4 regions of the Streptomyces sp. NPDC107562 genome follow, and region 3 is predicted to be linked to each of the others. Evidence: riboswitches for the same ligand, from Rfam matches in the RefSeq annotation. Region 3 holds a riboswitch; each other region holds the start of a gene.
The links. Region 3 has a riboswitch for cobalamin ahead of ACZ7LV_RS24425 (ribonucleoside-diphosphate reductase subunit alpha). Riboswitches for the same ligand answer to the same signal wherever they lie in the genome.
Positions count from the first base shown of each region.

Region 1: linked by a shared signal. The riboswitch ahead of ACZ7LV_RS06105 (cobalamin biosynthesis protein) and the one ahead of ACZ7LV_RS24425 (ribonucleoside-diphosphate reductase subunit alpha) in region 3 are both predicted to bind cobalamin.
Region 2: linked by a shared signal. The riboswitch ahead of metE (5-methyltetrahydropteroyltriglutamate--homocysteine S-methyltransferase) and the one ahead of ACZ7LV_RS24425 (ribonucleoside-diphosphate reductase subunit alpha) in region 3 are both predicted to bind cobalamin.
Region 4: linked by a shared signal. The riboswitch ahead of ACZ7LV_RS18920 ((2Fe-2S) ferredoxin domain-containing protein) and the one ahead of ACZ7LV_RS24425 (ribonucleoside-diphosphate reductase subunit alpha) in region 3 are both predicted to bind cobalamin.

Region 1 covers NZ_JBVKBE010000002.1:54,348-61,266, reverse strand. Annotated here, with positions in the region: gene cobN (cobaltochelatase subunit CobN) at 1-1,146, opposite strand, end outside; gene ACZ7LV_RS06110 (cobyric acid synthase) at 1,143-2,654, opposite strand; gene ACZ7LV_RS06105 (cobalamin biosynthesis protein) at 2,651-3,601, opposite strand; cobalamin riboswitch at 3,703-3,844, opposite strand; gene ACZ7LV_RS06100 (hypothetical protein) at 4,012-4,233, opposite strand; gene ACZ7LV_RS06095 (inorganic phosphate transporter) at 4,265-5,506, opposite strand; gene ACZ7LV_RS06090 (class II aldolase/adducin family protein) at 5,826-6,557, shown strand; gene ACZ7LV_RS06085 (alpha/beta hydrolase family protein) at 6,675-6,919, shown strand, end outside.
Region 2 covers NZ_JBVKBE010000006.1:79,427-86,345, reverse strand. Annotated here, with positions in the region: gene ACZ7LV_RS18900 (FAD-binding dehydrogenase) at 1-276, shown strand, start outside; gene metE (5-methyltetrahydropteroyltriglutamate--homocysteine S-methyltransferase) at 334-2,652, opposite strand; cobalamin riboswitch at 2,825-3,046, opposite strand; gene ACZ7LV_RS18890 (metal ABC transporter ATP-binding protein) at 3,194-3,829, shown strand; gene ACZ7LV_RS18885 (metal ABC transporter permease) at 3,826-4,695, shown strand; gene ACZ7LV_RS18880 (metal ABC transporter solute-binding protein, Zn/Mn family) at 4,653-5,465, shown strand; gene ACZ7LV_RS18875 (class I adenylate-forming enzyme family protein) at 5,657-6,919, opposite strand, start outside.
Region 3 covers NZ_JBVKBE010000009.1:137,642-144,560, forward strand. Annotated here, with positions in the region: gene ACZ7LV_RS24425 (ribonucleoside-diphosphate reductase subunit alpha) at 1-1,890, opposite strand, end outside; cobalamin riboswitch at 2,015-2,191, opposite strand; gene ACZ7LV_RS24430 (GNAT family N-acetyltransferase) at 2,208-2,714, opposite strand; gene mctP (monocarboxylate uptake permease MctP) at 2,834-4,444, opposite strand; gene ACZ7LV_RS24440 (DUF3311 domain-containing protein) at 4,441-4,704, opposite strand; gene ACZ7LV_RS24445 (YbdD/YjiX family protein) at 4,804-5,010, opposite strand; gene ACZ7LV_RS24450 (carbon starvation CstA family protein) at 4,976-6,919, opposite strand, start outside.
Region 4 covers NZ_JBVKBE010000006.1:88,762-95,680, forward strand. Annotated here, with positions in the region: gene ACZ7LV_RS18905 (ABC transporter ATP-binding protein) at 1-95, opposite strand, end outside; gene ACZ7LV_RS18910 (FecCD family ABC transporter permease) at 92-1,204, opposite strand; gene ACZ7LV_RS18915 (ABC transporter substrate-binding protein) at 1,201-2,193, opposite strand; gene ACZ7LV_RS18920 ((2Fe-2S) ferredoxin domain-containing protein) at 2,329-2,727, opposite strand; cobalamin riboswitch at 2,773-2,967, opposite strand; gene ACZ7LV_RS18925 (Gfo/Idh/MocA family protein) at 3,088-4,533, opposite strand; gene ACZ7LV_RS18930 (DMT family protein) at 4,684-5,523, opposite strand; gene ACZ7LV_RS18935 (amidohydrolase) at 6,138-6,919, opposite strand, start outside.

The DNA.
Region 1 (6,919 bases), on a different contig from region 3:
CAACTCGTCGCCGTTGTCCGGGTACGCGGTCACCCCGTACCCGGCCTGCCGGAGCGCGTCCAGCACCCGCACCGCGGAGGCGGGCGTGTCCAGGCCGACCGCGTTGCCGACGCGCGAGTGCTTGGTCGGGTAGGCGGTGAAGACGAGCGCGAGCTTCTTGTCGGCGTTCGGCTTGTGCCGCAACCGCGCGTGCCGTACGGCGATCCCGGCGACGCGTCCGGCCCGCTCGGGGTCGGCCACGTACACGGGCACGTCGTCCGGGCCCTGCTCCTTGAAGGAGAACGGGACGGTGATCAGCCGGCCGTCGAACTCCGGGATCGCGACCTGCATCGCCGCGTCCATCGGGGAGAGGGCGGCGTCGGACGCGTCCCAGGCGTCCCGCGAGGAGGTCAGGCACAGTCCCTGCAGCACGGGCACGTTCAGCTCGGCCAGCCTGCCGATGTCCCACGCCTCCTCGTCGCCGCCCGCCGACGCCTGCGAGGCGTGCGTCCCGCCGGCGGCGAGGACGGTGGCGACCAGCGCGTCGGCCTTCGCGAGGAGCGTGTACAGCTCCGGGTCCGCGCCGCGCAGCGAACCGCAGTACACGGGCAGGGCGTTGGCGCCCCGCGCCTCGATCGCGTCGCACAGGGTTTCCACGAACGCGGTGTTGCCGCTGAGCTCGTGGGCCCGGTAGAAGAGCACGCCGACGGTCGGACGGCCCTCGGTGAAGGCACGGGAGCCGTGGACGCCGTACTCCGGCATCTTCCGCGGCTCGTCGAACCCCTCACCCGTCAGCAGCACCGTGTCCGACAGGAACCGCGCCAGCTCGGTGAGGTTCTCGGGCCCGCCCTCGACGAGGTAGCGCAGTGCCTCGGCCACGACGCCGGCCGGCACGGACGACTCGGCCATCAGCTCGGCGTCCGGCACGGACTCCCCGCCGAGCAGCACGGTGGGGATCCCCGACGCCCGCAGCCGGGCGAGTCCGTCCTCCCAGGCCCGCTTGCCGCCCAGCAGCCGTACGACGGCGATGTCCGCGCCCTCGACCAGCGCGGGCAGCTCGCTCTCGGCGTCCACGCGGGTCGGGTTGCCGATCCGGTAGGAGGCGCCGCAGGCACGGGCCGCCAGCAGATCGGTGTCGGCGGTGGACAACAACAACACTGTGCTCATGCGGGCGCTCCCGGTGGAAGGAAAGGCAGTCCTTGCGGCGCGCCGGACTCGATGAGCCGCCACAGCGCGTCCGTGTCCGCGTGCTGTTCGATCAGGTCGCCGAGCCGGTCGAGCTGCTCCTCGCGCAGCGCGGCGAAGGAGGTGCCGGGCGCCGGCACGAAGCGGCGGCCCGCGGCGGCGGCCACCTCGCGCAGGAAGGCCCGCCGGAAGCCGTCGGACTCCAGCGAGCCGTGCCAGTGGGTGCCCCAGGTCTGCCCGACCCGGCAGCCGTCCAGGAAGGGTTCGCCGCCCTCGACGTCGGCGACCCCGTGGTGGATCTCGTACCCCTCGACGTGCTCCCCGAGGGCCTCGCCGACCGGCCGGGTGAGCGTCTTCTCGCGGGCGAACCGCACCCGCACCGGCAGCACTCCGAGCGCGTCGACCTGCCCGCGCCGGCTCTCGACGTCGTCCTCGATGTGCTCGCCGAGGACCTGGAAGCCGCCGCAGATGCCGAGGATCGGACGTCCTTCGGCGGCCCTGCGCACGAGGGCCCGCGCGAGCCCGCGCTCCCGCAGCCACTCCAGGGCCCGCACGGTCCCCCGGGTGCCGGGCACCACCACCAGATCCGCGTCCGCCAGCTCCTCGGGCCGGTCCACGAACCGCACGACGACACCCGGTTCGGCGGCGAGGGCGTCGACGTCCGTGAAGTTGGACATCAGCGGCACGGCGCACACCGCCACCCGCAGCACGTCCTCGCCGACCGGGGCGGCCACCCGGGACTCGCGCACCGCCCCCCGCAGGGACACCCTCAGCCCGTCCTCCTCGTCGATGCCGAGGCCGTGCCGGAAGGGCAGGACGCCGTAGGTGTGCCGCCCGGTGAGGCCGTGCAGCATGTCGATGCCGGGTTCGAGGAGCGAGACGTCGCCGCGGAACTTGTTGACGAGGAACCCGGCGATCAGCTCCTGGTCCTGACGGGACAGCAGCGCGACGGTCCCGAAGAAGGAGGCGAAGACGCCGCCGCGGTCGATGTCGCCGACGACGAGCACCGGGAGACCGGCATTGCGGGCGATCCCCATGTTGACGATGTCGGTCCGCCGCAGATTGATCTCGGCCGGAGAGCCGGCCCCCTCACAGATCACCGCGTCATACGTGCCCCGCAACTCGGCGAGACAGTCGAGCACGGTCCCGAGCAACGCCTGCTGCCGTCCGCCGTGATAGCCCCGCGCGCTCATCTCCCCGACGGGCCTGCCGAGCAGCACCACCTGGCTGCTGCTCTCGCCGCCCGGCTTGAGCAGCACGGGATTCATCAGCGCGGTCGGCTCCACCCGGCAGGCCTGTGCCTGCATGGCCTGCGCCCGACCGATCTCGGCGCCCTCGCGGGTGACGAAGGAGTTGAGCGACATGTTCTGCGCCTTGAAGGGCGCCACCTTCACGCCCTGGCGCACCAGCCAGCGGCAGATGCCGGCGGTGACGACGCTCTTGCCGGCGTCCGAGGTGGTACCGGCGATCAGCAGCCCACGCCCGTTCACGCCGGCCTCCTCGACAGCCGTCCCCGCAGCCACACTCCGGCCGCGCAGGCCCCCAGGGCCAGCCGGCCCACCCGCCGGGACAACCGGACGGCCCGCTCGATGTCGCCGACTTCCACCGCACGCCCCCCACCGTTCAGCACGGGCCGGTGCTCGACCCGGCCCGCATACGACAACGTCCCCCCGAGCCGCACCCCCAACGCCCCCGCGAACGAGGCCTCCACGGCCCCGGCGTTGGGACTCGGATGCCGCGCGGCGTCCTTGCGCCAGGCCTGTACGGCTCCTCGCGCGTCGCCGCCCGCCAGCACGGCGAGCGACGCCGTCAGCCGGGCGCCCGGCCACCCGGCGAGATCGTCGAGTCGTGCGCTGGCCCATCCGTAGCGGCGGTGGCGCGGGGACCTGTGCCCCACCATCGCGTCGAGCGTGTTCACCGCCCGGAACCCGAGCAGCCCCGGGACCCCGCCCACGGCCCCCCACACCAGCGCCCCCACCACGGCGTCGGACGTGTTCTCCGCGACGGACTCCACCACCGCCCGCGCGATCCCCGGCGCGTCCAGCGCCTGCGGGTCGCGGCCGCACAGATGGGGCAGCCGGGCCCGCGCCGCCTCGACGTCCCCCGCCTCCAGGGCCCGCCCGACGGCCCGGGCCTCCCGCGCGAGCGAGGTCCCGCCGAGGACGGCCCAGGTGGCGACGCCGGTCAGCGCGACGGAAGCGGCGGGGGAGGACCGTACGACCCGGTGGGCCGCGGTGCCCAGGGCGACGGCGCCGCCCACGCACACGAGGGTGTGCAGCGCGCCCCATCCGCGGTGGTCCCGCCACAACACCCGTTCCACCGCGGCGGCGGCCCGCCCGAACGCGGCGACCGGATGCCCTCGGCGGGGGTCGCCGAGCACATGGTCGCCGAGGAGGCCGGCGGCGGCGCCGTACGCGAAGACGCGATCGGCACGCACGGGCTCAGCCGGCCGTGCGGGCGGGCAGAGACCTGGTGCGGGACCTCACTTGGCGGCCGAGCATGGCGATATGTCCTCACTCAGGGTGTCCACGCCCTGGTTCGACGAGACCGGCGGTGAGAGTTCCTGGCTCCCGGGGAGTTCCCTCCCCGGTCACAGTGGCGGGACCGCGCCGGATTCACACCGGGCTTCCTCTTCTGCCGCCGTACATGGCCCCGGAAGTCCACCACGGGGCCGGAACGGCCGTCAACTTGCTGTTGACCTGCGACGGGGCAAGTGTGCTGAGTCCCACACGCCACCGGCGGCACGGGTCTCCCGTCCGCCGCTCGCGCTGTCCCCGCGCACGACGAAGCGCCCTGCCCGGAGCCCCGTCGAGGGCACCGCGCAGGGCGCGTCGAACACCGGGGTGCTCAGGCCACGATCAGATAGATCCCGTATCCCACGGCCGCCGCGCACGCCGCGAAGGCGGCGTAGGCGCCCGTCACCGCCAGCGCCGCCGACTCGCCCTGCGCGGCCGCCCGTTCGCGCCGCGACAGAGCGGTGACACCGAGGGTGAACAGGCCCACCAGAGCCACCGTGACCACGAGGCTGACGCCGAAGACGGAGCCGAGGGCCGCCCAGTCGATCTTCATGCTTGTGCTGCTTCCTTCGGTATCAGGGTGCTCAGACCGTGGCCTGAGAGGGCGTCGGCTCCGAGGCCGTGGCCTGCCGGGGGATCGTGGCCGTGAGGTCCTCCGCCGGGGTGCCCGCCGGGGGCGGCGTCACGGCGGCCATCGCGGTCGTCACCACGCCGGCCGGTTCCCCGTCCGCGTCGTTGACGTTCGTGTGGTCCACGACCTCGCGGCGGGAGATCTTCCAGATCGCGGCGCTGGAGCCGACCAGGAAGACGGCGACCAGGGCGGTGCCCCAGGGGCCGAAGCCCGTCACCCACTCGGCGATCGCGCCGACCAGCGCGGCGGCCGGCAGGGTCAGGCCCCAGGCGACGAACATCCGGGTGGCGGTGGACCAGCGGACCACCCCGCCCTTGCGGCCGAGGCCCGCGCCCATCACCGCACCGGAGACCGAATGCGTGGTGGAGAGGGAGAAACCGAGGTGGGAGGAGGCCAGGATGACGGTCGCGGCGCTGGTCTGCGCGGCGAAGCCCTGCTGCGGCTGAAGGTCGGTCAGGCCCTTGCCCATGGTGCGGATGATGCGCCAGCCGCCGAGGTAGGTGCCGAGCGCGATGGCGAGACCCGCGGAGAGGATGACCCACAGGGGCGGGTCGGAGTCGGGGGCGAGGGTGCCGCCCGCGACCAGGGCGAGGGTGATGATGCCCATCGTCTTCTGCGCGTCGTTGGTGCCGTGCGCCAGCGAGACCAGGCCCGCGGAGGCGATCTGGCCGGCGCGGTAGCCCTTCGCGGAGGCCTTGTCGTCGGCCTTGCGGCCCAGGCGGTACGTCAGCCGGGTCGCCAGCAGCGCCGCGACGCCCGCGACCAGCGGGGCGGCGATCGCCGGGATCAGCACCTTGGTGACCAGCGCGTCGCCGTGGACGGCACCCACGCCGGCCGAGGCGACGGTGGCGCCGATCAGGCCGCCCATCAGGGCGTGCGACGAGGAGGACGGCAGGCCGACCAGCCAGGTCAGCAGGTTCCACAGGATCGCGCCGACCAGTGCGGCGAAGATGACCTCGGGACGGATGCCGCTCTCGTCGACCAGGCCCTTGGAGATCGTGTTGGCGACCTCCACGGAGAGGAAGGCGCCGACCAGGTTCAGGACGGCGGACATGGCCACCGCGACCTTGGGTCTGAGGGCACCCGTCGAGATGGTGGTGGCCATCGCGTTCGCGGTGTCGTGGAAACCGTTCGTGAAATCGAACGCGAGAGCGGTTACCACCACAATCGCGAGGATCAGCGAGATGCCTTCCATTTACCCAGGCAATCTTTCGAGGTCATTGGCTGGACGAACGTAGGTAACCCAAGTGAACGAAAGGTGAACTGAGAGGGGCTTGTGGGTGTCCGTGAAAGGGGGTGCCTGTACCGCCGGGAGGGTTCGGTCCTCGCGCCGCGCCGCCGGCCCCGTACCCCGCACGGGCAGGGGCCCTCCGCGCGCCGCACCGGCCGGGCCGGCGACCCCCGCGAAGAGACGTTGGTCACCCCGCACGAAGCGAGCCGCCCCGCCCGCGGGCGCGCCGTCGCGACAGGGCCGCGCCGGAACGCGCCGAAGGTCCGCCTGGCAGGATCGCGGCATGGCTGAAGAGCGGTGGGAACAGCGGGAGGCACCGGGCGCTCCCGACGACGCACAGGATCCGGCCGGGGCGCCGGGCGGCGGGGCGGCGGACGAGGAGGCACGGGCCTGGGAGGAGCTCGTGGCCACCGCACGCCGGACCGTCTCCGAGGGCCTGGTCGTCGGCACCTCCGGCAACGTCTCGGTACGGGTGGGGAACACGGTCCTGGTCACTCCGTCGGGCGTCCCCTACGACCGGCTCACGCCGGACGACATCACCGGCGTCGACCTCGACGGGCGCCAGGTGCGCGGGACCCTCGTACCGACCAGCGAACTGCCCCTGCACCTCGCCGTCCACCGCACCACCGACGCCCGCGCCGTCGTCCACACCCACGCCGTGCACGCCACCGCCGTCTCCACCCTCGTCCCCGAACTCCCGGTGATCCACTACATGGCCGGCGCGCTCGGCGGCCCCGTCCGCGTCGCCCCCTACGCGACCTACGGCACGGACGAGTTGGCCGAGAACATGCTCCGCGCGCTGGCCGGCCGCTCCGGCTGCCTCCTCCAGAACCACGGCACCGTCACCTACGGCGCCTCCCTCGCCCAGGCCTACGACCGCACGGCCCAGCTGGAATGGATGTGCCGCCTGTGGCTGACGGCGTCCGCCGTGCCGGGCCGCACGCCGTCCCTGCTGTCCCAGGAGCAGCTGGCGGAAGCGACCGCGCGGCTGCGGGCATACGGTCAGCGCGGCTGACGGAACCCGGGGCGCTCGCCCGTACCACCCGGGGCGCTCCCTTGCGTGCGCCACGTCGCCTCACCCCGTCCCGCCGTTCCGCTGGCCGCCGGACGGGCGGGACAGGACACTGGACGCGTGCGCACTGTCAGAGCTACGGCCGCTGCCGTCACCGCCGTGACGGTGGCCGGGGCCGCAGCGGTGGCCGCCGGCCGGTTCGCCAGTGACGCGGCGCTGAAGGCGCCGCCCGGCCGACCGCTGCCCACCGAGCCCCGGCTCACCGTGCACGGCACGGCCGCGGGCCGCGTCACCCTCACCCGCACCCTCGCCTCGCTGCGCCCCGGCAGCTACGGCCTCGCGGGCAACGGCTCCCACGCGGTGGT
Region 2 (6,919 bases), on a different contig from region 3:
CACCGGATCCTGGACCCGGCCGCCGGGCCGCTGATCGCCGTGCGGCTCAACATCCTGACCCGCAAGACCCTGGGTGGTCTCCAGACCGACCTGTCCGGCCGCGTCCTGAACGCCTCCGGCACCCCGGTCCCCGGCCTGTACGCGGCCGGTGAGGTCGCCGGCTTCGGCGGGGGAGGCGTCCACGGATACCGCTCGCTGGAGGGCACCTTCCTCGGCGGCTGCCTGTTCTCCGGCCGCAAGGCGGGACGCGCGGCGGCCGAGGCGACCGCGAGCTGAACCCTCTCCCGCAGGCCGGGGCGCCGCCGACGCCCCGGCCTCTTCGGCACGGCGGGATCAGGAGGCCGACAGCTCCGCCCGGACCGTGCGGGCCGCGGCCACCAGGTTCTCCAGCGACGCGCGGGTCTCGGGCCAGCCGCGGGTCTTCAGACCGCAGTCGGGGTTGACCCACAACCGTTCGGCCGGAATGGCCTTCAGGCCGGTACGCAGCAGTTCCGCGGCCTCGTCGGCGCCCGGGACGCGCGGGGAGTGGATGTCGTAGACACCCGGCCCGGCCTCGCGCGGGTAGCCGTGCGACGCCAGCTCCCGTGCCACCTGCATGCGGGAGCGGGCGGCCTCCAGGCTGATGACGTCCGCGTCGAGGTCGTCGATGGCCTGGACGATGTCGCCGAACTCGGCGTAGCACATGTGGGTGTGGATCTGGGTGTCCGGGCGTACGCCTGCGGTGGTGAGCCGGAACGCCTCCGTCGCCCAGGACAGGTAGGCGGCGTGGTCGGCCGAGCGCAGCGGCAGGGTCTCGCGCAGCGCCGGTTCGTCGACCTGGATGACCGAGGTCCCGGCCGCCTCCAGGTCGTTCACCTCGTCGCGCAGCGCGAGGGCGACCTGGCGTGCGGTGTCGCCGAGAGGCTGGTCGTCGCGGACGAAGGACCAGGCGAGCATGGTGACCGGCCCGGTCAGCATGCCCTTGACCGGGCGGCCGGTGAGGGACTGGGCGTACGTCGTCCAGCGCACCGTCATCGGCCCGGGGCGGGAGATGTCCCCGGCCAGGATCGGCGGGCGGACGTAGCGGGTGCCGTAGGACTGGACCCAGCCGTGCTGGGTGGCGAGGTAGCCGGTGAGCCGCTCGGCGAAGTACTGGACCATGTCGTTGCGTTCGGGCTCGCCGTGCACGAGGACGTCGAGGCCGGTCTTCTCCTGGAAGGCGACGACCTCCTGGATCTCGGCCCGGATGCGCTCCTCGTACCCGGCGTCGTCGATCCGGCCGGCCCGCAGGTCGGCGCGGGCGGCCCGCAGTTCGCCGGTCTGCGGGAAGGAGCCGATGGTCGTGGTCGGCAGCAGGGGCAGGCCGAGGTGGGCGCGCTGGGCGGCGGCCCGCTCGGTGTACGGCTGGGAGCGCCGGGCGTCGGCCTCGGTGACGGCGGCGGCGCGGGCGCGGACCGCCGGGTCGTGGGTGATCGGCGAGCCCGCCCGGGAGGCCAGGACGGCCCGGTTGGCGGCCAGTTCGGCGGTGATCGCGCCGGTGCCCAGGGCGAGTCCCTTGGCGAGGGTGACGATCTCGGCGGTCTTCTGCTGCGCGAACGCGAGCCAGCGCAGGATCTGCGGCTCGACGTCCCGCTCCAGACCCGTGTCGAGCGGTACGTGCAGCAGCGAGCAGGAGGCGGCCACGTCGACCCGGTCGGCGAGGCCCAGCAGGGTGCCGAGGGTGGCGAGGGACTTCTCCAGGTCGGCGGCCCAGATGTTGCGCCCGTCGACCACACCGGCGACCAGGCGCTTGCCGGGCAGTCCGCCGACGGCCGCCAGGGCGTGGAGGTTGGCCGCGCCGGCCCCGGTGAAGTCCAGCGCGAGTCCCTCGACGGGGGACTTGGCCAGGACCGGCAGGGCGTCGCCGAGCCGGTCGAAGTACGAGGCCACGAGGAGCTGGGGCCGGTCGGTGAGGGCGCCGAGTTCGCGGTAGGCCCGCTCGGCGGCGTTCAGGTCGGCCGGGGTGCGGTCCTGGGCGAGGGCGGGCTCGTCGAGCTGCACCCACTCGGCGCCCGCCGCGCGCAGGTCGGCGAGGACCTCGGCGTACACCGGCAGCAGCCGGTCCAGCAGCGTGAGCGGGGCGAAGTCCGCGGGGGCGCCCGGCGCGGGCTTGGCGAGCAGCAGGTACGTCACGGGCCCGACGAGGACCGGACGGGCCGTCAGCCCCAGCGCGCGGGCCTCCTCGAACTCCGCGACCTGCTTGGCGGCGTCGGCGGCGAAGACGGTGTCCGGGCCCAGTTCGGGCACCAGGTAGTGGTAGTTGGTGTCGAACCACTTGGTCATCTCCAGCGGCGCGACGTCCTGCGTGCCCCGCGCCATGGCGAAGTACCCGTCGAGCGCGTCGGCCGCGACGGCCTCCCGGTGCCGGTCGGGGATCGCGCCGACCATGACGGTCGTGTCGAGCACGTGGTCGTAGTACGAGAAGTCGCCGCTCGGCACCTCGTGGACGCCGGCGTCGGCGAGGCGACGCCAGGTGGCGGCGCGCAGTTCGGCGGCGGTCGACCGGAGGGCGTCGGCGGTGACGCGGCCCTTCCAGTAGCCCTCGATCGCCTTCTTCAGCTCCCGGTTGCGGCCCTGGCGGGGGTAGCCGTACACGGTGGCCCGTGCTGCCGCGGCTGCGGGCTTGGTGGTCACGGAGATCTCCTTCGCGAGATGAATCCCTGAGATCCCGGGGACGGGACGAGAGCGCGAAGGGTGACGGAACCGGACGGACCCGACCTCGCGCGGCTTGCGAGCACCGCGCGGTCGTCCGCCTGGTAGTACGCCGACCCGCCCTCGAGGTCACCGGAATGTCCGCGCGCGAGGGGTCGCGCACGGGCAGTTGGCAGGTCTTCGGACTCGCGGGCCCGCCTCGTGTCGTACGAGGCACCTACTGGCCGTCGCTTCCCGGACCCGTCTCCTCGGGCCCAGTGCGTATGACGGCGGTCGTTCCCACTCACCGCTGCGGGGCAGTCCCGGATTTCCACCGGGTTCCCTCTTACGACGTCCCGCCTGGCGGACGGGGCGAACCAGCTGCGCCGACCACCCTACGCCGCGACGGGCGCGCGAGGCGGGCAGGTCCGGCATGCGGAAGGTGAAGTCGGACACGCGGGTGCGTGCCGCCGGTGTCGGCGCCACGCACCTGGGAACCAGCCGCCGTCTTCTTCCGACTGCTGTGGAGGAGCGAGGAGGTGGCATGGAAGGACTGGACGTCGTGATGCGCGAGGTCGCCTGCCGGCACGGCCGGGTGGAGGCCGTCCGGGGCGTCGACCTCGACGTCGCGGCCGGCCGGCGGGTGGCGTTGACGGGTACCAACGGCTCGGGCAAGACCACGTTGCTGCGGGCCGTGCTCGGTCTGCACCGCCGGGCGGGCGGCCGGATCCTGGTGGGCGGCCGGGACACCCGCAGCGCGGCCGAGTGGGCGTGGCGGCGCCGGGCCTGCGCCTGGATCCCGCAGAAGCCGGCCGTCGGCCGGTTCCCGCTGCTGGCGGGGGAGTTGCTGGACAGCGGCGGCGCGCGGGACGAGGCCGTCGAGGCGGCGGCGAAGCTGGGCGTCGGGCAGCTCGTCGGACGGCCGGTGCACACCCTGTCCGGCGGCCAGTTGCAGCGGATGTACCTGGCGCGGGCGGTCGGCTGTGTCGCCGCGGGCGCCGGGGTGCTGCTGGCCGACGAACCCACCGCCGCGCTGGACTTCGCCGGGCAGGAGGAGGCGGCCGATGTCCTGCTGTCCCTGCCCGTGACCGTCCTGGTCGTCACCCACGACCGGGCCCTGGCCGACCGCTGCGACCAGGTGCTGGAGATGGCCGCCGGCCGGCTGCGGGAGGTGCGGTGAACGCCCAGGCCGCCGCCGACGTCGGCCAGTTGCTGCAACTCGTCCCGGTCCAGCGTGCGGGGACCGCCCTGCTGCTGGCCGCCGTGGGCCTGCCCGTGATCGGCGTCGTGATCGTCGGTCTGGACATCATGCCGGTGCGGTTCGCGATGATGCACGTGGCGCTCCTCGGCATCGCGGTGGGCCTGCTGACCGGCCTCGACCCGATGCTGTGCGCGCTGCTCGCCTGCGCTCTCGCCGGCGCCGGGGTCGCCCCGCTGGCCCGCACCCCGGACGGGCTGTCGGGGGCGATGGGCCTGCTCATGAGCCTGGCGATCGCGGCGGCGCTGCTCGTGCTCGCGGTGTCCGGGGTCAACGCGGCCGGCGCGTTCGCCCTGTTGTGGGGTTCGATCCTGTCCGTGGGCACCGCCGACCTGTGGGTGCTCGGCGCCCTGGCGGTCGCCGTCCCGGCCCTGTTCTGGTGGCGGCGCCGCGACCTCGCCCTGCTGCTGTACGACCGCGAACTCGCCCTGTCCTCCGGCGTACGGATCGAGCGGCTCACCCTGGTGCTCCTCGTCCTGGTCGCGGTGGCCGTCGCGGGAGCCATCAAGCTCACCGGCGCGCTGCTCGTCGACGCCCTCACGCTGCTGCCGGCGCTCGCGGCCCGCCGCCTCGGCACGTCCCTGAAGTCCATCACCGCCTGGGCGGTCGGCATCGGAGTCGCCGTGAACCTGACCGGGTTCCTCCTCGCGCTCCGCTTCGACTGGCCGCCCGGGCCCGTCCTCGTCCTCACCGCCGGCGTGGTCGTCCTCGCCGTCCATCTCCTACCCGAACGGAGAACCAGCTCATGGCGCGCACCCGCGTCCCCAACACTTCCCTCCTCGCACTGACCCTCACCGCGGGGCTCGCCCTGACCACGACCGGGTGCGGGGGCGGGAACGAGCCGTCGTCGTCCTCGTCGTCCGGTGCCAAGAACTCCTCGCCGGTCGTCGTCGCCACCACCACCTGGGAGGGCGCACTCGCCAAGGCCGCCGGCGCCGAGGACGTCGAGGTCATCGTCCCGCAGTCGGTGCAGCACGCCCCGGACTACGACCCCAAGCCCTCCGACCTCGCGGCGGTGGCGGGCGCCGACTACGTGCTCTACGCGCCCTTCGAGCCGTACGCCGCGAAGATCAAGGAAGCGGCCGGCTCCGACGCCGAGCTGGTCGAGGTCGCCCTCGACAACGACGCGGACAAGGCGAAGGCCGAAGTCGCCAGGCTGGCGGAGCTGTTCGGCACCGAGGACGCCGCCGCGCGGTGGACCGCCTCCTTCGACTCCGAGTACGCGGCGCTGCACAAGGGCCTGAAGGCCAAGTGGCCGCGAGGGGAGCAGCCCACCGTCGTCGCCCAGGTGTTCACGACATGGGCGGCGAAGCTGGCGGGCGCCGAACTCGCCGGTACCTTCGGGCCCGAGGCCGTGACGGCGACGCAGCTGTCCGAGCTGTCGCGGACGAAGCCCCGACTCGTCCTGGACAACGCGCACATGACGACCGGCACGGTGCTGCCCGACGCGGGCGCCGAACAGGTCGAGATCGTCAACTACCCGGGGACGGATCTGGACCTGCTGGCGGTCTACCGGGAAGCCGCGAAGACGGTGGAGACGGCGATGGCCGCCTCGTAACGGTGTCGCGTCACGCACCGAGGGGGCCGCCCGCGCCGGATGGCCCTCTCAGCGCGTGGTGGACTCAGCCGGCCGGAGTCAGCGGGCGCTCCGGACCCGGTTGCGCGGCGGCGATGGCCGCCTCGTAACGGTGTCGCGTCACGCACCGAGGGGCCGCCCGCGCCGGACGGCCCTCTCAGCGCGTGGTGGACTCAGCCGGCCGGAGCCGGCGGCCGCTCCGGACCCGGCTGCGCGGCGAATCGTTCCCGCACTACGGCACGGTCCGGCTTGCCCGCGGGGGTGAGCGGCAACTCCGCCACGACCAGCAGCCGTTCGGGGTGCTTGCGCCGCTCCAGTCCGCGCCCGTCGAGGTGGGCGCACAGCTCGGCCAGCGTGGGCGTGCGGCCCTCGCGCGGCACCACGCACGCCGCGAGCCGCTCACCCATCAGCGGATCGGGCACCCCCACGCAGACCACGTCCCGCACCAGCGGATGGCCCGCCAGCTCGATCTCCACCTCCGCCGGGCTGATGTTGGCCCCGCCGCGGATCACGACGTCCTTGAGCCGGCCGACGACCCGCAGGGTGCCGTCCTCCTGGAGCAGTCCGAGATCCCCGGTGCGCACCCAGCCGTCGTCGGTGCGGTAGCGGGCGTCCAGGTCCGGGGCGGCGACGTAGCACAGCGGCGTCATCGGGCCGCGGGCCACGATCTCGCCGACCGTGCCGCTCGGCAGCTCGCGCAGTTCGCGGACGCCGGGGCTGGCGATGAGGATGTCGGCGACGCGTGGGTCGGGGTGGCCCGCGAGGACGCCGGGCCCCGCGCCCCTCGTGTCCTCGGCCGCGAGCCCCGTATGGCAGTTGACGCCGTCGGCCGAGCCGTAGAGGTGCACGACGGGGCAGCCGAAGACGCGCCGCGCCTCCTCGGCGGTGGCCTCGTCCAGCGGGGAGCCGCCGACCACCAGGGCGGTGGGCGGGGTGAACTCCGGCAGGCCGCCCTCGGCGACGCGGTCCAGCATCATCCGGATCATGGTCGGCACGCCGAGGACATGGGTGGGCCGGTGCTCGACGAGTGCCTCCAGCGCGGCCTCGGGCGTGAAGTGGTCGAGCAGGACGAGCGTGCCGCCGTGCCGGGCGAGCGCGACGGCGGTGCCGTTGCTGCCGAACGCGGAGGCCAGCGGCACCAGGAACAGGCAACGCGGCGGCTGCCCGCCGGTCATGAGCGAGGCGAGGAAGTTGCCGCGCCCGCCGGCCAGCGCGTTGTGCGAGTACGCCACCATCTTCGGCTCGGCCTCCGAGCCGGAGGAGACGAGGATGCGGGCGGCGGAGTCGGGGTGAGGGCGGGCCGGGGCGAACGCCCTGGGGTCGGTGCGCAGCAGCGCGGACAGCGCCACCGCCCCCTCGGGCACGGTACCGGGCCCGGCCGCCACCACGGCGCGCAGGGCGGGCAGTTCACCGGCCAGCGCCAGCAGGTCGGCCGC
Region 3 (6,919 bases):
GAGGTTCGACACCTGCGGCTCGATGCACTCGTAGACGCCGGCGATCGAGGCGATCGTCGCGGTGGGCGCGATCGCCAGCAGCAGGGAGTTGCGCATGCCGACCGCGGCGATGCGCTCGCGCAGCGCGCTCCAGCGCTCCGGCCAGGTCGGCTCGACGCCGTAGTGGTCGGGGTGCAGCACGCCCCGGGCGGTGCGGGTCCGGTCCCAGGCGGGCAGCGGCCCGTTGCGTGCCGCGAGGTCGGCGGACGCCTCGTACGCGGCGAGCATGATGCGCTCGGCGATCCGGGTGGACAGCGCCTTCGCCTCGGGCGAGTCGAAGGGCACCCGCAGCTGGAAGAAGACGTCCTGCAGGCCCATCGCGCCGAGGCCGACCGGGCGCCACCGGGCGTTGGAGCGGCCCGCCTGCTCGGTCGGGTAGAAGTTGATGTCGACCACGCGGTCGAGGAAGGTCACGGCGGTGCGGACGGTGGCGTCCAGCCGCTCCCAGTCGATGCCGTCGCCCACGACGAACGCGCCCAGGTTGACCGAGCCCAGGTTGCACACGGCGGTCTCGCCGTCGTCCGTGACCTCCAGGATCTCCGTGCAGAGGTTCGAGGAGTGGACGACGTGGCCCGGCTCGGCGGTCTGGTTGGCGGTGCGGTTGGCGGCGTCCTTGAAGGTCATCCAGCCGTTGCCGGTCTGGGCGAGGGTGCGCATCATCCGGCCGTACAGCTCACGGGCGGGCAGGGTCTTCTTCGCCAGGCCCCGGCTCTCGGCCGCGCGGTACGCGGCCTCGAACTCCTCGCCCCACAGGTCGACCAGCTCGGGCACGTCCGACGGGGAGAACAGCGACCACGCGGCGTCCGCGTCGACCCGCCGCATGAACTCGTCCGGGATCCAGTGCGCGAGATTCAGGTTGTGCGTACGGCGGGCGTCCTCGCCGGTGTTGTCCCGCAGCTCCAGGAACTCCTCGATGTCGGAGTGCCAGGTCTCCAGGTAGACGGCGGCCGCGCCCTTGCGCCGGCCACCCTGGTTCACGGCGGCGACCGAGGCGTCCAGCGTCTTCAGGAACGGGACGATGCCGTTGGAGTGCCCGTTGGTGCCGCGGATCAGGGAGCCCCGGGAGCGGATCCGGGAGTACGACAGACCGATGCCGCCGGCGTGCTTGGAGAGCCGGGCGACCTGGTGGTAGCGCTCGTAGAGGGAGTCCAGCTCGTCCTTGGGGGAGTCCAGGAGGTAGCAGGACGACATCTGGGGGTGCCGGGTGCCGGAGTTGAAGAGGGTGGGGGAGGAGGGGAGGTAGTCGAGGCGGCTCATGAGCCCGTAGAGCGCGGCGACTTCGTCCACCGACCGGGTGGTGTCGTCCTCGGCGAGGCCGGCGGCGACGCGCAGCATGAAGTGCTGGGGCGTCTCGACGACCTTGCGGGTGATCGGGTGCCGGAGCAGGTAGCGGCTGTACAGGGTGCGCAGGCCGAAGTAGCCGAAGCGGTCGTCGGCGTCCCGGTCGACCAGGGCGTCCAGGCGGTCGGCGTGCAGGCGTGTGAACCCGGCCGTGCGGTCGGCGATGAGCCCTTCCCGGTGTCCCACCGCCACGGACTCCGTGAAGGACGTGACCCCCTGGGAGGCGGCCTCGGCGGCGATGGAGACGGTCAGCAGCCGCGCGGCGAGCCGGGAGTAGGCGGGGTCCTCGGAGATCAGTCCGGCGGCGGCCTCCGTGGCCAGCTCCCGCAGTTCGTTCTCGTCCGCCCGCGCGGAACGGCCGCGCAGCGCGGCGGCGGCGACCCGGCCGGGGTCGGCGTCGGGGAGGTCGGCGGTCAGCTCGGTGAGGGTCCGCAGCAACGCGGTCCCTGGTCCGTCGGTCTCCCCTTCCACGGTGGTCGCTGCGGCCGGTTCGGCTGGCGCGATGGTCACGTGGGGCTCTCCCTCGCTCGGCACGGGGGCCTCGCGAAGGGCAGGGGAGGGCACACGAGCGCAGGGGCGTTCGCGTCCACCGGCCCATTCCACGAGACCCGGACGTCAGGGCACCCGGGCCGGACGGCCGGGCGCACTGTCGGCAGGTCCTCGGACTGAACCGGCGTGCGCTCCCTTTTCGGGACGGACGCACGCGAGTACACCGTTGCGGGACAGTTCCGGATTCGCACCGGATTCCCCTGCGGCGACAGCGAGCATGAGCATACATCTGGTGCCGGGTGCCGACAGCACCCCCATATGTTGTGTCGCCGATGACTTCAGAGCGTCAACTGGTAGGTGAGAAGCGTGATGTCGTCCAGCTCCGGGAGGGGGTTCCAGTCCCGCTCGGGGGTGCGGGTGAAGCCCAGCCGTTCGTAGATGCGGTGGGCCGCGTGCATGGTCCGCTGGGTCGACAGGACGAGCCCGGCGCAGCCGTCGAGGGCGCGGGCGCGGTCGACGCAGGCGCGCACCAGGGCCTCGCCGACCCCGCGGCCGCGGGCCTCCCGGGCGACGGCGAGCATGCGGATCTCCGCCTCGTCGGGGGCGGCTATGTCGGCCATGGGGCCGCCGGAGGGGACGAACGTCACGCCGCCGAGGACGCGTTCGTGCGCGACGGCCACGAGCACCTGTGCGGCGGCCGCGCGCTTGGCGACGTCTCGCAGCTCGCCGAGGTAGCCGTCGCTCTCGCCGAAGTCGAGGAGTCCGTCCTGGAGGTAGGCCTGCGCGGTGATCTCACCGAGGGTGGCGTACTCGGCGGGGTGCGCGCGGCGGATGTCGATGTCCATGGCGGCAGTGTGTACGACGACGGGCCGCCGCATCATGCGATGTCGGCGGCCCGCTGCGGGTCGTTCAGTGGTCGCTCGCGCTCACGCGGCCACGCCGCGTGCCGGAACGGCCCCGCGCCTCAGTGGGCGGCACCCGCGGTCGCCGGGGGAAGCTCCACCTGGACTCCCGGGTCGCCGGCGTCCGCCGTGTAGTCGCCGGGCTTGGTCTCGTCGACGCCCTCGGGAGCCTTCACGGCCTTCAGGACGAAGGTGAGGACCACCGTGACCACCAGGTTGAGGACGAACGCCGTGAGGCCGATGTAGCCGATCTCACCGATGCCGGGGATCTCCGCCGAGGAGCCGCCGAAGTGCTTCTGCGTCGGGGAGGCGACACCGTAGGCCGCGACCGTGCCGTAGGTCATGCCGACCGCCCAGCCGGCCAGCAGCGCCCAGCGGTGGAACCAGCGGGTGAACAGACCGCCGACCAGGGCGGGCATGGTCTGGAGGATCCAGATGCCGCCCAGCAGCTGGAAGTTGATCGCGACCGTCTTGTCCATCCCGAGGACGAAGACGAGGGCGCCGACCTTCACCAGCAGGGACACCAGCTTGGAGACCTTGGTCTCCTGCGCGGGGGTGGCGTCCGGCTTGAGGAAGTCCTTGTAGATGTTGCGGGTGAAGAGGTTGGCCGCCGCGATCGACATGATGGCCGCCGGGACCAGCGCGCCGATGCCGATCGCCGCGAACGCGACGCCGGTGAACCAGTCCGGGAACATGTTCTCGAACAGCTGGGGGATCGCCAGCTGGCCGTTCTCCACCTTGACGCCGGCCGCGATCGCCATGAAGCCGAGCAGACCCAGCAGGCCCAGCATCAGCGAGTACAGCGGCAGGATCGTGGAGTTGCGGCGGATCACGTCCCTGCTGCGGCTGGACAGCACGGCCGTCACGCTGTGCGGGTACATGAACAGGGCGAGCGCCGAGCCCAGTGCCAGCGTGGCGTACGTCCACTGCGAGGCGGCGTTCGGCACCAGCCCGCCCGCACCGGCCTCCGTGTACTTGTCGTTCGCGGCGGCGAAGATGTCGTCGAAGCCGCCCAGCTTGATCGGGATGTAGATGATGGCGACGGCGATCACGATGTAGATCAGCGCGTCCTTGACGAACGCGATCAGGGCCGGCGCCCGCAGACCCGAGGAGTACGTGTACGCGGCCAGCACTCCGAAGGCGATCAGCAGCGGCAGGTCCTTGATGAACCAGTTGGTGTCCTCGCCGCCGCCGATGCCCATCACGTCCAGCACGGCCTGGATGCCGACCAGCTGGAGCGCGATGTACGGCATGGTCGCGAGGATGCCGGTGACCGCGACGGCGAGGGACAGGCCCTTGGAGCCGAAGCGGCCGCGGACGAAGTCCGAGGTGGTGACGTAGCCGTGCTTGTGGGAGACCGACCACAGTCGCGGCAGGAAGACGAACATCATCGGGTAGATGAGGATCGTGTACGGCACCGCGAAGAAGCCGGCCGCGCCCGCCGCGTAGATCGCCGCCGGTACGGCGACGAAGGTGTACGCCGTGTAGAGGTCGCCGCCGAGCAGGAACCAGGTGATCCAGGTCCCGAAGGACCGGCCGCCGAGGCCCCACTCGTCGAGGCTGTGCTCGTTCTCGGCCTTGCGCCAGCGCGCGGCCAGGAAGCCCATCACCGTGACGGCGACGAAGAAGAGGATGAACACGGCGAGTGCGACGCCGTTCACACCGTCCTTCATGCTCCGGCACCCCCCTGCGTCTTGCGGGCGCGCTGGTCACGCTGCCACAGCCAGTAGGCGGTCATGGTGAGGGCGGTGGAGATCACGACCCAGGCCATCTGGTACCAGTAGAAGAACGGGATGCCGATGAAGGTCGGGTCCGTCTTCGCGTACGAGCCCACCCAGAGCATGGCCACGAACGGTGCTATCAGGCAGAGGGCGATGACGACGCGCACAGGCGTCACCACCGGCCCTCTGTTCACTTCTGAGGCTTCTGACATCGGACGGCTCCGTCCCCTCGCTGATCACCTGGTGCAACGCGCAGGCAATCTAGGTCACGGTGTCCCGCTACCGGAAGCCCCTGTTCAGATACCGGTTACTCAGCAGCAGCGGAATCCTTGCCGCGGGTCTGTTTCCTGCCGGTCCGTCCGCATCCGCTCGAACTCCCGCCGGGTGGGCACCTCCGCCTCCGGGTGGCCCTTACGGACATGCGCGACATAGCGGTCGTAGGCCGACTCGTCCGTCAGCTCACGGACGTACCAGCGCACCCCGCTAGTCACTCGGCGCAGCAGTGCCGACGCTCGCACGGCGCTCCTCCTCCCGCTCCTCGGGCGTGGCGATCAGTCCGGCGGGCGCGACGATCTTCGACGCTACGTACGGCGCCTCGCTGAGGGTGGTGAGCGCGGGCCGGCGGACGTGCCGGACGCAGATCCGCGCCGCGTCCACGAGGACCGCCACGATCAGCAGGGCGAGGACGGCCGACAGGACGCCGTCCACCGTGGAGTTGGTGACGACGGTGTGCATGTCGTCCATGGACTTGGCCGGCGGCAGGATCTCGCCCCGGTCGATGGCGTCCTGGAAGACCTGGCGCTGCTGGAAGAAGCCGACCCTGGGGTCGCTGGAGAAGACCTTCTGCCAGCTGGCCGTCAGGGTCACGACCGCGTCCCACAGGAGCGGGACACCGGTGATCCAGGCCCATTTGAGGCGGCCCGACTTCACCAGCAGCGTCGTGCAGACGGCGAGCGCCACCGCCGCCAGCAGCTGGTTGGAGATACCGAAGATCGGGAACAGCTGGTTGATGCCGCCGAGGGGCTCGTGGACGCCCACCCACAGGAAGTAGCCCCACAGCCCGCAGACGATCGCGCTGGTGATCACCAGGCCCGGCTTCCAGCTGACGTTCCGGAAAGGCCGGTACACGTTGCCGAGGGTGTCCTGGAGCATGAACCGGCCGACGCGCGTGCCCGCGTCCAGCGCGGTCAGGATGAACAGCGCCTCGAACATGATCGCGAAGTGGTACCAGAAGGCCTTGAGGCCCCCGCCGGTCACCTGGGAGAAGATCTCCGAGACGCCGACCGCCAGCGTGGGCGCACCGCCGGTGCGCGACAGCAGCGTCGACTCCTCGACGCTCCTCGCCGCCGCGGCGAGCTCCTCGGGGGAGATCTGGTAGCCCCAGCCGCCCACCACCTGCGAGGCCTGCTCCACGCTGGTGCCGATGACACCGGCCGGCGCGTTCATCGCGAAGTACAGCCCCGGGTCGATCACGCTGGCCGCGATCAGTGCCATGACGGCGACCGACGACTCCATCAGCATGGAGCCGTAGCCGATCATCCGGACCTGCGTCTCCTTCTGGATCATCTTCGGCGTCGTGCCCGACGAGATCAGCGCGTGGAATCCGGACAGGGCACCGCAGGCGATCGTGATGAACACGAACGGGAAGAGGGAGCCCGCGAAGACCGGCCCGTCGCCGCGGGAGGCGAAGTCGGTGACCGGGTCCATCCGCAGCGTCGGCAGCGCGATCACGACGCCGAGGGCGAGCAGCACTATCGTGCCGATCTTCATGAAGGTGGAGAGGTAGTCGCGGGGTGCGAGGAGCATCCACACCGGCAGGATCGACGCGATGAAGCCGTACGCCACCAGCCAGACGACCAGGGTCGAGGGGGCGAGGGTGAAGGTCTCCGCCCAGGACGACTCGGCCACCCAGCGGCCGGAGACCAGGGCGAACAGCAGCAGGCCCACGCCGATGAGGGACACCTCGGCGACCCGTCCGGGCCGCAGGACGCGCAGGTAGAAGCCCATCAGCAGCGCGATCGGGATGGTCATCGCGATGGAGAAGGTGCCCCAGGGGGAGGCCGCCAGGGCGTTGACGACGACCAGGGCCAGCACACCGAGCAGGATGATCATGATGGCGAACGCGGCGAGCAGCGCGGCCGCGCCGCCGAACGGGCCGATCTCCTCCCGCGCCATCTGGCCGAGCGAGCGGCCGTCCCGGCGGGTGGAGAAGAACAGCACCACCATGTCCTGGACCGCGCCCGCGAAGATGACGCCGGCGACGATCCAGATCGTGCCGGGCAGGTAGCCCATCTGCGCCGCGAGCACGGGGCCGACCAGGGGGCCGGCGCCGGCGATCGCGGCGAAGTGGTGGCCGAGCAGGACACGGCGGTCGGTGGGGTGGTAGTCGATGCCGTTGTCGAGGCGCTCCGCCGGGGTGGCACGGGT
Region 4 (6,919 bases), on a different contig from region 3:
CGGCCGTCGACGACGACAGAGACGTCCCGCACGGCCAGCGCGCCGGGCGACGCCGCGGCCGGGGTGGCGGGCTTGGTCGTGAGCGTCCTCGTCATGCCGTCCTCCGACGCATCAGCCACAGGAAGAAGGGGCCGCCGACCAGGGCGGTGAGGATGCCCACGGGGATCTCCTCCGGGTTCATCACGGTGCGTGCCACCAGATCGGCGGCGATCAGGAAGGCCGCGCCGAGCAGTGCCGCGGCGGGCAGCGCGCGGCGGTGGTCGGCGCCGACGAGCAGCCGTACGACATGGGGCATGATCAGTCCGACGAATCCGATCTGGCCGCTGACCGCGACGATCGTGCCGATCATCACGGCGACCAGGGTGAACAGCGCCGCGCGGAAGCGGTGGACGTCCAGGCCGAGCGCGACGGCCGCCTCCTCCCCCGCGAGCAGCAGGTTGAGGGACCGGCAGACGCCCAGCAGGACGGCCGTGCCGAGCAGGACGGCGCCGACGGGGATCCACACCACCGTCCAGGTGGTGCCGGCGAGACCGCCGAGCATCCAGCGCAGCGCCGACTGCGTCTTGTGCGGATCGCTGGAGGTCACCACCAGGAAACTGGCGAGCGCGGAGAGGACCTCTGCTGTCGCCACGCCCGCCAGCACCAGCCGCACGGTCGTCATCCGCCCGCCGGACCGGGCCAGGAAGTAGACGGCGACGAGTGCGGCCAGCGCGCCGAGGAACGCGGCGACCGGCAGCGAGAACACGCCGAACAGGGTGAGGTGGAAGACCACGACCAGCACCGCGCCGACGGAGGCGCCCGACGAGACACCGAGCAGCATCGGGTCGGCGAGCGGGTTGCGCACCAGCGCCTGGAGCGCCGTGCCGCACACCGCGAGGCCCGCGCCCACGACGCCGGCGAGCAGGACCCTGGGCAGCCGCACGTCGACGACGATCGTCTCGCGGACCGGGGTCCAGGTGGGGTCGGCCAGGGCGGGATGCACCCGGTTGAGCAGGATGCCCCAGACCTGGTCGGCCGGGACGCCGACGGATCCGGCGGCGATCCCGAAGGTGGCCGCGAGCACCACCAGCGCGGCCAGCAGCACCAGGACGAGGGGGTAGGGAAGCCTGGCGCCGCGCCGGACGGGGTCCGCCCCGAGGGGCCTTCGCGTGCCGGCCTGCGCGCTACCGCCCGTGGCGTCGGTCTCGGTCGTCGCGCCGCTCACTCGAAGCGGTCCGGGTGGAGCTGGCGGGCCAGGGAGTCCACGCCGGCCGGCACCCGCACGCCGAGCACGGTGGACGACAGCGGCAGTACCGCGAACCGCTTGTTCCTGATGGCGGGTACGTCCTTCAGCGCCGGGTTGGCCAGCAGGAACTCCTTCTTGTCCGCGACCGGCTGATCGCCGTAGTCGTAGATCACGACGACCTCGGGCGCCCGCTCGGCGACCTGCTCGAACGACACGTCGCCGAACGCCTTGTCGAGGTCGGCGAAGACGTTCACCCCGCCCGCGCGTTCGATCATCTCGTTGCCGATGCCGGCGCCGCCCGCGGTGAAGGCGGTCTTGTCGCCGCTGTCGTAGACGAAGAGCTCGACCGGGGTGACTCCGGCGAGTTCGTCCTCGACCGTGTCCAGGGTGGTGTGGAGCTTCTTCAGCTCCGCCTCCGCGCGGTCCGGCACCCCGAAGATCCTGGCCACGTTGCGGATCTCCTGGTCCATCGTGGTCATGGTGACGGGTCCGGACGGGCATTCCTCCACGTTCAGGTAGGAGTTGATGCCCGCCTTGGACAAGGCGTCACGGCTGCGGCCCTCCTTCTCGTCGAAGGTGCTGGCGAACCCGCCGTAGGCGAAGTCGGGTTCGGCGGCCAGCAGCGTCTCGAACGAGGGGTACTCCTCCGCGACGACCTCGATGCCGTCGTAGGCGTCCTGGTACTCGGGGAGGATCCTGTCGTCGAGGTAGGCCGTGCCCACCATCGACTTCTCCAGACCGAGCGCCAGCATGACCTCGGTGGCGTGCTGGTTCAGCGACACGGCCCGCCGCGGGGGCCGTTGATACGTCGTCTCCACCCCGCAGTTGGACAGCGTGACCGGGAAGCCCTTGGCCACGGTGCTCGCCGGGGCGGCGTCGTCCTTGGTGGCGCCGCCACCGCAGCCGGACATCAGCAGGGCCGCGGCGGCGGTGGCCGACAGCAGGGACAGCGGGCGCTTGCCCATCATGGAGGGTCCTCTCACCGGAGGGGGAACGTGGAACACGGAACAGGCAGGACGGCGGACCAGGTCCGGAAAGGGGCCGGGAACGGCGGACGGACGACCGCGAACGGTGCAGCCGGAGTGAGGGGTGGGCGCGGGCGGTCAGGCCGCCGGGCCGGGAGCCGGCGTCGCCCCGGACCGGGCGGGCCCGGGCGGCGTGAAGACGTGGAGCTCCAGGATGTCCGGCAGTGCCACGAGGCCGGGGCCCCCCGCGCGCACCCAGGCGGCGACGTCCTCCGTCGCGGCCGGGTCGTTGACCAGGCCGAACCAGACCGGCCGGCCACCGGCGGCGCGCCCCTCGGACGAGGGCCGCACGACGACCACGTTCGCCTGGTCGCACACGTCGAGGCAGTCGGTGACGAGGACGGGGGCGTCCTCGGCGAGCCGCGCGGTCTGCGCCGCGTGGTCCACCCCGGTCACCTTGGGGCTGCCGCAGCAGCAGTCACGGCACACGACGACCCGGCACGGCACCGACCCGTCCGGTGACGTCTCGACAGGCATCACGACATACCCTCCTCCCCGGGGAAATCCGCCCCGGTCACGTCGAGGAGGCGACCGCGTGAGTCTCCTGGCTCTCGGGTCAGTGCTCGTCCCGGCCTTCCCACCCGCATCCGGGCAGTGGTTCGTTCGGGATCCGCTCGCCGATCACAGTGGCGGGACCGCGCCGGATTCACACCGGCTTCCTCGTTCCGCCGTCGCCTTTTCGCGGGACATCATGTCAGACGGGCCAGTCATCTCATACGCCGGCGGCGGCGCCGGGCAGGGTGAGGTGGTGCACACGACCGGCGGGCGGCATGCGCAACGCGCCGCCCCGTCGCATCGACCGGGCGGCGCGTTGCGCGCTGTTGGGGGGAGCCGGGGTCAGCTGACCGGCGGCATCTCGCTGGGTCGTGAGTCGAGGCCCGCGCGGCGGTTGACCCAGGAACCGCGCGTGAAGTCGGGGACGGCGACCGGACGGCCGCCCGCCGCGAGGGACTTGACGCTGAGCGGCACCGGGGAGCACCAGGCGGCGGCGTCGTACACGTCCATGTCGGGGACGAGTCCGGCGCGCATCTGCTGGACGGTGCGCCACTGCAGGACGTAGTCCATGCCGCCGTGCCCGCCGTTGTTGGCGGCGTCGTCACCGATCTTCTGCCAGAGCCAGTGGTCGAACTCCTTGAGGTACGCGTCGAACGACCGCCAGGTGTGGCCGCTGTGATCGGGCTCCACGTAGATGCGGCCGCCGCCGGCGGAGGTGACTCCGGCGTAGTCCTCGAAGATGCCGCGGCTGCCGGCCAGCGAGTTGATACGGCTGTACGGGCGCGGCGAGCTGACCTCGTGCTCAGCGCGGACGACCCGGCCCTGCGCGGTGTCGATCAGGCAGGTGACCAGGTCACCGTTGATGTAGGTCTCCTTCCAGCTCGGGTGGGAACGCGGCACGAAGCGGGCGCGGTAGTCGGCGAGGCCCTTGGGCTCGGTGGCGGTGGCGCGCAACGTCGTGAAGCGGTCGCCGCGGTTGATGTCCATCGCGGCGGCGATCGGGGCGAGTCCGTGCATGGCGTAGAAGGACGCGGTGCTGCGGGTGTGCCACAGCCGCCGCCAGGAGTCGGTGTAGTACGTGTCGGAGAAGAGCAGCTCGCGCAGGTCGTGCAGATAGCCGCCGTGGCCGTTGGTGACGTCGCCGAAGAGGCCGTCGTGGGCCATCTTGAGCATCGCCAGCTCGTTGCGGCCGTAGCTGCAGTTCTCGGACAGGAACAGGTGCCGCCGGGTCCGCTCGCTGGTGTCGACGAGGTCCCACAGCTCGCGCAGTTCGGTGGCGACGGGCAGTTCGACGATGGCGTGCCTGCCGGACAGCAGGGCGGCGCGGCCCTGCTCGTAGTGGAACTCCCACGGGGTGGCGACGTAGACGAGGTCGATGTCCTCACGGCGCAGCATGCGGGCGTAGGCGTCGGCGGAGCCGCCGTACTCGGCGGGGCGGGGCCGTCCCTCGGCGACCAGTTTGTCGGCGGTTCGTCGGGCGCGCTCGGGGCGGATGTCGCACACGGCGGTCACCGTGCACCCGGGGACGGCGGCCCATCCCGAGGCCATGCCGTTGCCCCGGTTGCCGAGGCCGATCAGGGCGACGCGGACCGTGCGGTACGGGTCGAAGGGGACGTTGACCATCGACTTCTGGCCGTGCCGCCGCACCGGAGGGGCGTCGGTGGCAGAAGTGGCGGGGGCGGCGCCCGGCGCGGCGGCGGCCGTGGTGCCGAGCCCCGCGACGACGGCGCCGGAGGCCAGGGCCCCGCCCATGAGAGTACGGCGTGAGACAGCAGGGATTTCATGCATGACGCTGAACGCTCCCTTGTGGGTGGCCGACAGCTCTTGTTGCCGAACGACTTTGGCGAGCGGACGACGGAGTGTCAATAGGTGCTCGAAGAGAGGCTGTTGCGAGCAGAAATGAGCATCCAGCGGTCACGGGGGTGAGGGTGGAGCCGATCAGGCCTGCGGCGAGGCCTGCTGCTCCGCCTCGCCGAAGCGGGCCAGGGCGAGGGCGCCCGCGATGGAGGCGGCGAAACCGGCGACGGCCAGCGGTGCGAGGCCGTGGCGGGTGGTGTCGCCCAGCCAGACGATGCCGAACAGGGCGGGCCAGACGGTCTCCCCGATGACCATCGCCGCCGTGGCGGAGGTGACCGAGCCGGACTGGAGGGCTTCGATCAGGAGCAGATAGCCGGTGATGCCGGAGAGGACCACGGCGTACACCGACGGGTCGGCGAGCAGGCCGGGCAGCGACAGTTCCGGCATCAGCCGGGCCCCGACCGCCGTCACGCCAAAGCTGATCCCGGCGAGGCCCCCGAGGACGGCCGCGCGGTGGCGCACGTTCCGCAGACGCGGGGTCAGCGCCCAGCTCACCAGGGCCAGCCCCACCGAGCCCACCAGGATCGCGAGCCGCATCCTCATGTCGCCGTCCCCGCCGGTCTCCCGGCCTGCCGCGATCGCCATCACCGCGAGCCCGCCGCACACCGCGACGACCGCGGCCCACTCCACCCGTCGCAGGCGGATCCGCAGCACGAACGCCGAGACGATCGCCGTCACGGCCAGCGCCCCGGCGACCGCCGCCTCGACGAGGAAGAGCGGGACCGAGCGAAGGGAGACCAGTTCGGCGCCGAAGCCCAGGGTGTCGAGGGCGACCCCGACGATGAACGGCCACTGCCAGGTGGCCCGCACGGCCGCGCCGGCGCCCCCACCGGCCACCCTGCGCGCACCGAGCGCCTGGAACACGGTCGCCGTTCCCATGAAGAGGGCGGCGCACAGCGCGAACAGCAGCCCGAGTCCCATGACCGCAGGCTAATGCGCCGAGCGCGCGTGACCTCGGAGGGCAACCCCCCGTGGTGTCGCCCCCACCGGGTCCGGCCCCCACACCTACGGCGCGTCCGCGCCACCTGCACGCCGGGACCACGCCACCTCGGCAGACCCGGCACCCACACCGAGGCCAGGCCGCTACAACGACCCGGCACGGCTCGGCCGAGCCACCGCAGCGAGTGCCGCACCGCCACGCCGATCCCCGGCACTACGGCAGGACAGCGCCGCCGCAACAGACCCGCACCGAACCCCGCACCGCACCGCACCGAGTGCCTGCCGCGGCGCACTCCGGCACCCCCAGCAAGGGCGCGCCGCCGCAGTACGCTCCGACACCCACGGCACGGCCGCCAGGCTGCCGCAGCGGACCCCGCACGACGGGGCCGGGCCGCCGTGGCGGACCCCGGCACGGGACCGGGCCGTCGTGGCGGAAACCGACACCTCAGCAAGGGCGAGCCGCCGCAGACGCTCCGGCACCCGCAGCCGCGCCGCGCCACCGCCGTCGCATCCGGCCCCGGATCCCGGCACGGGAGGGGGCCGCCGTGGTGGACGCCGGCGTCGCCAGGTGCGGCGGCTGCGGTGGGCCCCGTCGCTCAGAAGGCGTTCTCGGTCTCGCCCTCCAGGAACGTTCCCAGTACCTCGATGTCCGCGATCCGGGAGGACTCCACCCGGTACGGGTCGTCGCCGAGGACGACGAGGTCGGCACGCTTGCCCGGGGCGATGCTCCCCGCGTCGGACTCCCAGTGGCAGGCGTGGGCGGCGTCCACGGTGTAGGCCCGCAGTGCCTCGTCCACGGTGAGCGACTCCTCGGGGCCGATGGCGCGGCCCGACTCCGAGGCCCGTTCGACCATGAACTGGACGGCCCGCAGCGGCGCGCCGTCGGCGACCGGCCGGTCCGAGCTTCCCGCCACCCGGACGCCATGGTCGAGGAAGCCCCGGCCGCGGTAGAGCCAGCCGGCCCTGTCCTCCCCCATGACCGTGGCGTAGTCGTCCCCGTAGTAGCGCAGGAAGTTCGGCTGGACGACGACGGTGACCCCGAGCGCCGCGAGCCGGGGCAGCTGGTCCGGGCGGACCAGGCCCGCGTGCTCGATGCGGTGGCGTGCCTCGGGGCGCGGCAGCAGGCGCTGCGCCCGCTCCAGGGCGTCCAGGGCGACGTCGACCGCGCGGTCCCCGATGGCGTGGATCGCCAACTGCCAGCCGGCGCGGTGCCCTGCGACGACGGTCTCCTCCAACTCCTGTGGCGAGGCCTGGAGTTGCCCGGAGGTGTCGGTCCCCAGGTAGGGGCTCGTCAGGGCCGCCGTACGGGCCATCATCCCGCCGTCGGTGAAGATCTTCAGGGCTCCCAGGGAGAGCGCGCCGTCGCCGAAGCCGGTGC